One region of the Sporosarcina sp. SAFN-010 genome, then DNA from elsewhere that is predicted to be linked to it. Evidence: riboswitches for the same ligand, from Rfam matches in the RefSeq annotation. Region 1 holds a riboswitch; the other holds the start of a gene.

Region 1 (4,186 bases):
TCGATCTCATCCATTTACAGAAGCGTCTGAAGGAAAAGGGAATATTGAGCTTCTGAATCGAGCCAAATATGATGCAGTGACGATAGGGAACAACGAAGGGATTACGTTATCACATGAGGCATTAGAAGAATTGTATGTAGACGCTCAATTTGAGGTGGTTGTTGCAAACCTGAAGAATCGCGATGGCAGCGAGTTGGAGTGGGCTGTTCCATATACGTGCTACACGACGAATAGTGGCGTGAAACTGGCTGTGATAGGGGCAACTGCAGTATATGAGTTATTCTATGACAAGCTTGGTTGGTCGATTCAAGAACCTCGCCAATTGTTGACGGATCTTGCTTCAGAGTTAAGCCATTCAATGGATTGCGTCATTTGTCTCTCTCATCTTGGAGTGAATGAAGATCGTCTTTTAGCTACGGAAACATCGGATATCGATGTGATCTTAGGCGCACATACTCATCATTTGTTCGTTCGAGGTGAGGTTGTTGAAGACACATTGTTAGCTGCGACAGGAAAATTCGGACAGTATGTAGGACATGTCACTCTCACACTGGAGAATGGTCTAGTTGTAGAAAAGAAGGCAACTGTCATACAGGCAGACGAACTTGAAGTAGAAAAACGTGAACTCAAAGCTGTGAAACAGATGATCACTGAGGGAACGCAACTGTTGGATGAAGAAGTTTTTACAACGCCTATTAGTCTTGGGCAAAATCTATTTGGGCCGAGCCCGCTCTCCGATATTTTCGGTCAAGCACTACTCGCCTATACGAAAGCGGATTGCGGATTGTTTAACTCGGGGATTTTCCTTGGCCGCCTTCATGAAGGCGTTGTCACGAAGAGAGATTTACACCGTATTCTTCCACATCCGATCAATGCATGTGTCATCACTGTAACCGGACGTGCTTTAAGGGAGTATTACGAGATTTCGTGCCATCCTGATTGGGCGCGTACTGAAGTGAAGGGACTTGGATTCAGGGGAACAGTGATGGGCGTTATGATCCATGTGAATCTGAAGATGAAACAAGATATTCTCTATATGGGGGATGAAATCGTCGAACCAGATAGAGAGTATAGGTTAGCAACTCTTGATATGTTTACATTCGGTTTCTTTTATCCGAACATGAAATTAGAGAAAATTGACTATCTCGTTCCGGAACTCATTCGTGATATTTTTGGAGGGTATGGGGAACAGCATTTTGGAACAACTTCATAACAAGTAATAAGCGACTCTTCCTCTTCATATTGTGGAATAGGGAGGCGTCGCTTTTTGAAATTTCACATGCAAGTCCCTAAGAAACGAAAACCGAAAAGAAGATGGCTTAAACTCATCATCCCAGCACTTCTTTTGACGATAATCGTAAGTTTTTTCTATTTAAATATGAAGTTGAAGCCAGTTTACATGAACTATGCTGAAGTTCAAACACGTAAAATTGCGGCACACGTCATCAGTCAAGCCATTCAATCGAGGTCAACAAGTGTCTTGGATGCGAACGACGTCCTCTTGAATATCCCTAACGATTCTAATGAGACGGTTACACTAAAAGTCGATGCAGAAACCATTAATCAGGTTATGGCCGAGATGCATCAGTTGGTTGAAGAACACTTGGACCGTGCAGAGTCCGGAGATCTTGAAATGTTACCGCAAAGTGATGGGATCAAATTCGATACTGAAGAAATGGAGAAGCATGGAGGCGTCGTCTTTTTCGTTCCAATCGGTCAAGTTGCAGATATTCCGCTGCTCGGGAATTTAGGACCGAAGATTCCAATCAGGTTTCATATTGTAGGAGATGTACATGCGGACGTTGATACAAAACTAACAGAATATGGCATCAATAATGTCTATATGGAAGTGAATATGGAATTGACGGTGAATGTCCAAATTATTATTCCAATAGCAACTAAACAAAGTACAGTTGTTCAGCAAATCCCGATTGCAATCGGGATCATCCAAGGGGTCGTTCCACAAATCTATACGAAGGGGGGACAGAGTCCAGCGAATATAGAAGTTCCGATGGAAGATATTAAGAAACCATAAGTCACCTTGCATGTTCTTTCGATTATTGTTATGATTAGAAAGTAATAACGTAATCGATAGGGTAGAGGCTGCATTGTTTAAAAGTACCGCATGCGAGAGAGACATCGTAGACCATGCGTGAAAGGAAGCATTGCCGAAGTCTGATGGAACGTCAATTCCATGAGGTTGGGGTCATTTCGAAAAGGGATGGCACTGTCAGGGACAGCTATATCGTCCATGATGAGCTACAATCGTCAGTGAGATAACGAAAGTGATTATCAAACAAACGACATGTAGACAGCCGGTACCCGGTCCACTTGAAAAGAGTGAAACGGGCACCGGCTTTTTTGTTTCCCCGGTTACATTAACAAATTGAAGGAGGAGATTGGAATGATTGGAACTTGGTTATCGATACTGCCACCAGTGATTGCCATTGTTATGGTGCTCACGACAAAGCGGGTGTTACTTTCACTCGGGGCAGGAATTTTGTCCGCTGCATTACTAGTCGCTTCCTTTGCACCAGTGGAAACATTGACGCAGTTAGGGAAAGCGCTCATCGTCTCATTTTGGGCAGATGGAGAATTGAATACGTATAATATTTTCATAATGTTATTCATACTAATGTTAGGTGTTATCACGGCACTTGTTAGTCTATCAGGAGGAAGCCGCGCCTTTGCAGAGTGGGCTGTAACGCGAATCCAAACTCGCCGAAGTGCAAAACTCCTGACGATGATATTAGGAATTGCAATCTTTGTAGATGACTATTTTAATGCACTTGCGGTCGGTCAAATCGCACGACCGATTACAGATCGACATAAGATTTCTCGTGCAAAACTTGCGTACTTCATCGACTCGACGTCCGCGCCGATCTGCGTGATTTCACCTGTATCGAGCTGGGGAGCGTTCCTAATCGGACAACTAGCAATCATTCTTGCAACTACTGCTACAGTCAACTACTCACCGATAGCAGCGTTTCTAATGATGGCGCCGATGAACTTTTATGTAATTGCTACATTAGCGATGGTATTCTTCTTTGCTTGGACGAATATCGACTTTTTCGCTATGAAAGATCATGAAAAACGTGCAGAAGAAAAAGGAGAGCTTTTTGATCCTGAAAAAGAGATTCCTGGACAATTAAAAGATGAGTTCCCTGAACACTCTCATGGACGAGTGAGAGATCTAGTTGCACCAATTGTTTCACTTGTTGCTGTGACATTGACATCGATGGTCATTACAGGGATACGGATTGGTGGAGAACTGAATATATGGTCAATCTTTGAGAATATGGACGTTCCATTGTCGTTAGTAATCGGTGGTGTGGCAGGTACTCTGATTGCAATTATTCTTTATGCAAGTCAGTTCAAGGTCAACAAAACGGCTTCAACAGGTCTAATTGTTCAAGCTTTTGTCAGTGGAGTCAAGGCTATGATGCCTGCAGTACTTATTCTTATTCTGGCATGGTCACTTACTCACTTGATCGATATTTTAGAGACTGGACTATTTTTATCTGAAGTAGTTTCGAAGTCCAACATTCCCGTTGCCTTCCTACCAGTTGTACTATTTGTTTTAGCTGGTTTAATGGCATTCTCCACAGGAACGTCTTGGGGATCGTTCGGTATCTTACTTCCGATTGCAGGAACAATTATGGTAAACGCAGCTCCAGAGTTACTGTTGCCAGCATTATCTGCTGTCCTTGCAGGTGCAGTGTTCGGTGACCACTGTTCACCAATTTCAGATACGACAATTCTTTCATCTACAGGAGCAGGTAGTAACCACATCGATCACGTCTCCACACAATTGCCGTATGCACTTATGGCTGCAGGTGTTGCGACTAGTGGATACTTTGTGCTTGGATTAACTGGTTCGATTTGGATTGGTCTAGTGGCAGTAATTATTATTCTAGCGGCATTGTTTACTGTTTGGAATGTGAGAAATTCAAAAAAAGCTGTTAGCGTAACAGCAGAATAAGCAAAAAAAGGTATTCCTACTTAGTTGTGAGGAATACCTTTTTTGTATGTTGAAAAATTTTAGTTACTAGGAAATTAGCATTAGTTCCCACTATCTAGAGGGTAGAAGTGACGGGAACCGAAACAATTTGACAATCTAGTAATAAGATTATGAAAATTTGTATAGACTGAATTGGAAGTTTGTTTTAGAATAGGGATACAGAAA
Region 2 (4,186 bases), on a different contig from region 1:
AACACTTACGCCGTTGAAAGGCAAAACAGCTAAAGAAATCGACTTTTTGGTGATCCGTGAAAACAGTGAAGGTGAGTATGCGGGTGTAGGAGACTGGCTTTTTAAAGGGAAAACAGAAGAAGTCGTCTTGCAAACCGGTGTGTTTTCTCGGAAAGGGACGGAACGGATTATTCGGTATGCATATGAAGAAGCAAGAAGGGCCAACCTAACATTGACGAGTATTAGTAAAGCGAACGCACTGAATTATTCTATGGTGTTCTGGGATCAAGTTTTTGACGAAGTTGGAAAAGAATATCCTGACGTACAAACGTATTCTTATCTTGTGGATGCGGCAAGTCTTTACTTTGTAACTGAGCCTGAACGCTTTGAAGTGGTTGTTACATCAAATCTTTTTGGAGATATTTTGACTGACATAGGGGCAGCAATCACTGGTGGAATGGGCTTAGCGACGGGTGCAAACATCAATCCGGAACGGACCTATCCAGCCATGTTTGAACCTGTACACGGATCAGCACCGGATATTTCAGGGAAAGGAATTGCAAATCCGATTGCTGCCATCTGGTCGGTTAGTCAAATGATGGACTACTTTGGAGAAGAAAAATGGGGGGAAGTTATTTTATCTACGATAAAAGAAATCCTGAATGAAAAAGAGGCGCTTACGTCAGACTTAGGCGGCCAAGCATCCACTTCACAATTAGGGAATCGGTTTGTCGAATTACTTTCAGCAAAAGTTAGTGAAGTAGGGGTATCCCTGGAATAATTCACTTACTATATTAGAGTATGAAAAATTATTGAGTGAAAATTGAAAGCAGCTCATTCCGATGTATCAAGGGGAATGAGCTGTTTTTTATATGGAACACAGTAGCATTTCTAATGTTAAATAAGCATTTTGTCTTGCTGATGGAGCACACGATTCAACGAATTCAACTGTACATCTGTCAAAGGCAGCATAGGTAATCGGACGCCGCCCACTGCGATTCCTTCTAAGTTTAAGGCAGCTTTCACAGGTGAAGGATTCGGAGCTGCGAACAGTTCTTTCATAATCGGTAGCATTCGACGGTGCAATGTTGACGCTTCACGAATACGACCGTGATTGAAATGGCTAATCATGGTTTTCATCTCAGGTCCGATGACATGGGCGGATACTGAAACAACTCCTGCCCCCCCGATAGAAAGGACTGGGAGTGTCAGACCATCATCCCCACTATAAAGCGCAAAATCTGCAGAAGTATTTTCAATGATATCCGCCATCGCATCCAAGTTACCGCTAGCTTCTTTGACAGCTACGATATTCGGTATAGTTGCAAGTCGGATAATCGTTTCAGGACACATATTGACAGAACTGCGACCGGGAATGTTATATAACATAATTGGTAGCGCAGTAGATTCTGCAATAACTTTAAAGTGTTGGTACATTCCTTCTTGAGAAGGCTTGTTGTAGTAGGGAACAACGAGCATGATACCGTCGACACCAACCGCTTCAGCTTGCTGAGTCAGCTCGAGGGACTCTCTTGTATTGTTCGATCCTGTACCTGCAATGACGGGTACTCTTCCTGCCACGACCTGTACAGTGAACTCAAACAAATTAACCCTTTCTTTTTGCGTTAATGTCGGGGATTCTCCTGTGGTTCCTGCAACTACCAAACCATCGGATCCGTTTTCGAGTAAATGATTAATAAGATTGCGGGTAGCGATAAAATCAATTTCTCCTTGCTCATCAAATGGGGTAACCATAGCGGTAATCAGTTGTCCAAAATTCATCTGTTCTCCATCTCCTTTGGTTTTTATCCAAAACATAGAGGTGGAAGGCAGTGTATCCTGAAACGCAAAAAGCAACAGCGAAGGTACGCTGTTGCTTGGAAATAATAAATTATTTCTCTGCATCAGATAGCCCTCCATATAGTTTCCTATATGACAGTTCTGCACTTGTTCAGTCCAGAACCAGCTTCGAGATAATGAGCATCTCTCCACTTCGGCAAATTCCCCTTTCTACAATCGTCGTCGAATCTCATCATTCTCAGATTGTGTACTGATGGTTTTTGCGCCTCTATCCTCATTTCGAAAGTTACGAAATAAGTGAATGTTTAATTACATGTATCTTACACTGTATCGAATAAAAATGCAACTATTAGGAAGTTACTACAAGTTGTCAAGATGTTATGCCTGACGCGTCGCGTACTAGCATAATACTTTCACTGAAATGCAAAATCCATGCAATTCACCGATGAAATTCAACATTTGACAGACGAAAACCGACCGCTCACTGGAATTTAGCAACTGTTTTACTCGGTACTCCGTATACTAATCGTATAAGAACCTAACGAATGGAGGAATAATGATGCCGGTTGGTGAAGCTACCAACGACATGCAGAATAATGCTGGTAGAGTTGAAAAAACGAAAAACCTATCGGTGAGAGGAGGTCCAAGAATGAAAGTTTCATTGACTATTGATCGAGCAGCTATAGAGACGACCATAACAATTGAATGTAAAGAAATGGATCCATCCATCCAAGAAATTTTAGATTTCCTTAATGGCCATGAGCTCGACTTTATTGTGGGCAAAGAAGGAGACATGCAGCATATTTTGAAACCTATGGATGTCCACTATTTTCACTCCACACCAGAAGGAGTAGCTGCCGTGACATCTAACGGTTCCTACCTAGTTAAAGAAAAACTGTATGAACTCGAATCCGTGCTACCCTCGAACCGATTCATCAGACTTTCAAAATCAGTCATTGCTAATCTTTACGAATTAAGCCGCTTCGAAGCATCATTCAATGGAACACTAGCAGTATATTTCAAATCAGGAACAAAAGAGTATGTTTCTCGAACCTATGTCAATGGCATTAAACAAGCACTTAAAATGAAAAGGAGGAACAACGAATGAAAACATTCTTATGGCGCAGCACTGTTGGGGTCTTCTTCGGTGGTTTTCTAACAGTAATTATTACTACAGCCATTATTTTAGCAAATGACCTGGAAACATTAAACGCTGCCAAATTTGTCAAGAGTGGGGTAGGGACCATTTTTTGTGGTTGGTTCTTCAGTGTCACCCCCCTCTATTTTGAAAATGGAAATTGGTCGTTACTTCGTCAAACCGTCTATCATTTCATAACCGTGCTGATCCTGTACTTCATTACTGCATTCGGACTGGAATGGTTCAGTTTCACACCAATCAGCTTTTTAACTTTTGTTATGATGTTCTTAGGAATATATGCAGTTATTTGGGGGAGTTTCTATCTGTATTTTAAAAATGTAGCGAAGAAGATGACTGAAGAGTTGGATGGGCTGTAGTTAGACTGCACTTGGCACAAGAGTTTTGAAATATTGGTTATATTGGTTTGAAGAACGAGAGAGGAGAGTGACACTTACCTCTCTTTTGATTCATTAAGAAACTACTTAGACTGCTGAAAAATAATAGTACGAGGATAGATGAGTTTGCAATAGATTAGGTGATTTTAAATGACAAAATTATGCGGCCATCAAATCTGTTTTTTAGGTAAATAAGAGGACTCCATTTTGAAATAAGGTTAATTAAAATGGAGTCTTCGTTCACAAATTTAAGTTCAGGTATGAAAAGCATCTATGGCCATCAGTTCAATGAATTTATATCCATTTAAGATCGTTTAATAATGAGCATGTTTTTAGAAGAAACCAATGCGGTAAGCGGTTCTTAAATCAGACCAAAGCATAACCGAATTCGTCCTTTAAGACGGTTTCGATTTTTTTTGTTATTTGAAAAGTAATCTAGTCAATTTGACAAATATACTTGTCAAATTGAAATGCATACGTTACAATTTTCGTAAGAGGTGAGATTAGTGAGAACACGTTTGAAGGAATTGCGTGCACGAAATGGACTGAATCAGACCGAGCTCGCAAAACGGGCTAAAGTATCTAGGCAGACGATCAGTTTAATTGAGCGGGAAGAATTTATCCCCTCGTTACTTATCGCCGTTAGAATTGCTCGGATTTTTAATGAGGCGATTGAAAGTGTTTTTCTATTCGATGAGGAGGAAATTGAATGAGACTGGTCATTTGGGCATTGCTAGGTGCAGTGGTGGGATTTGTTGTCATGTATATGACGCTTTCATTTCAAATGGATTTTGACTTTTATACAATTGCATTTCAAGTGAATGTGATTTTAACTGCACTCACTATTGTTTTACTACTCTATATAGGGTTAAGC

The links. Region 1 has a riboswitch for lysine ahead of ACR65F_RS15085 (Na+/H+ antiporter NhaC family protein). Riboswitches for the same ligand answer to the same signal wherever they lie in the genome.
Region 2: it holds a riboswitch for lysine, as region 1 does, so the genes downstream of both, dapA (4-hydroxy-tetrahydrodipicolinate synthase) here and ACR65F_RS15085 (Na+/H+ antiporter NhaC family protein) in region 1, are expected to answer to the same signal.

The regions. Positions count from the first base shown of each region.
Region 1 covers NZ_JBPFDS010000015.1:24,721-28,906, forward strand. Annotated here, with positions in the region: gene ACR65F_RS15075 (bifunctional metallophosphatase/5'-nucleotidase) at 1-1,213, shown strand, start outside; gene yunB (sporulation protein YunB) at 1,268-2,035, shown strand; lysine riboswitch at 2,090-2,270, shown strand; gene ACR65F_RS15085 (Na+/H+ antiporter NhaC family protein) at 2,405-3,982, shown strand.
Region 2 covers NZ_JBPFDS010000003.1:68,990-73,175, forward strand. Annotated here, with positions in the region: gene ACR65F_RS04925 (tartrate dehydrogenase) at 1-760, shown strand, start outside; gene dapA (4-hydroxy-tetrahydrodipicolinate synthase) at 877-1,761, opposite strand; lysine riboswitch at 1,881-2,058, opposite strand; gene ACR65F_RS04935 (LytTR family DNA-binding domain-containing protein) at 2,429-2,887, shown strand; gene ACR65F_RS04940 (DUF3021 domain-containing protein) at 2,884-3,294, shown strand; gene ACR65F_RS04945 (helix-turn-helix transcriptional regulator) at 3,819-4,025, shown strand; gene ACR65F_RS04950 (DUF3169 family protein) at 4,022-4,186, shown strand, end outside.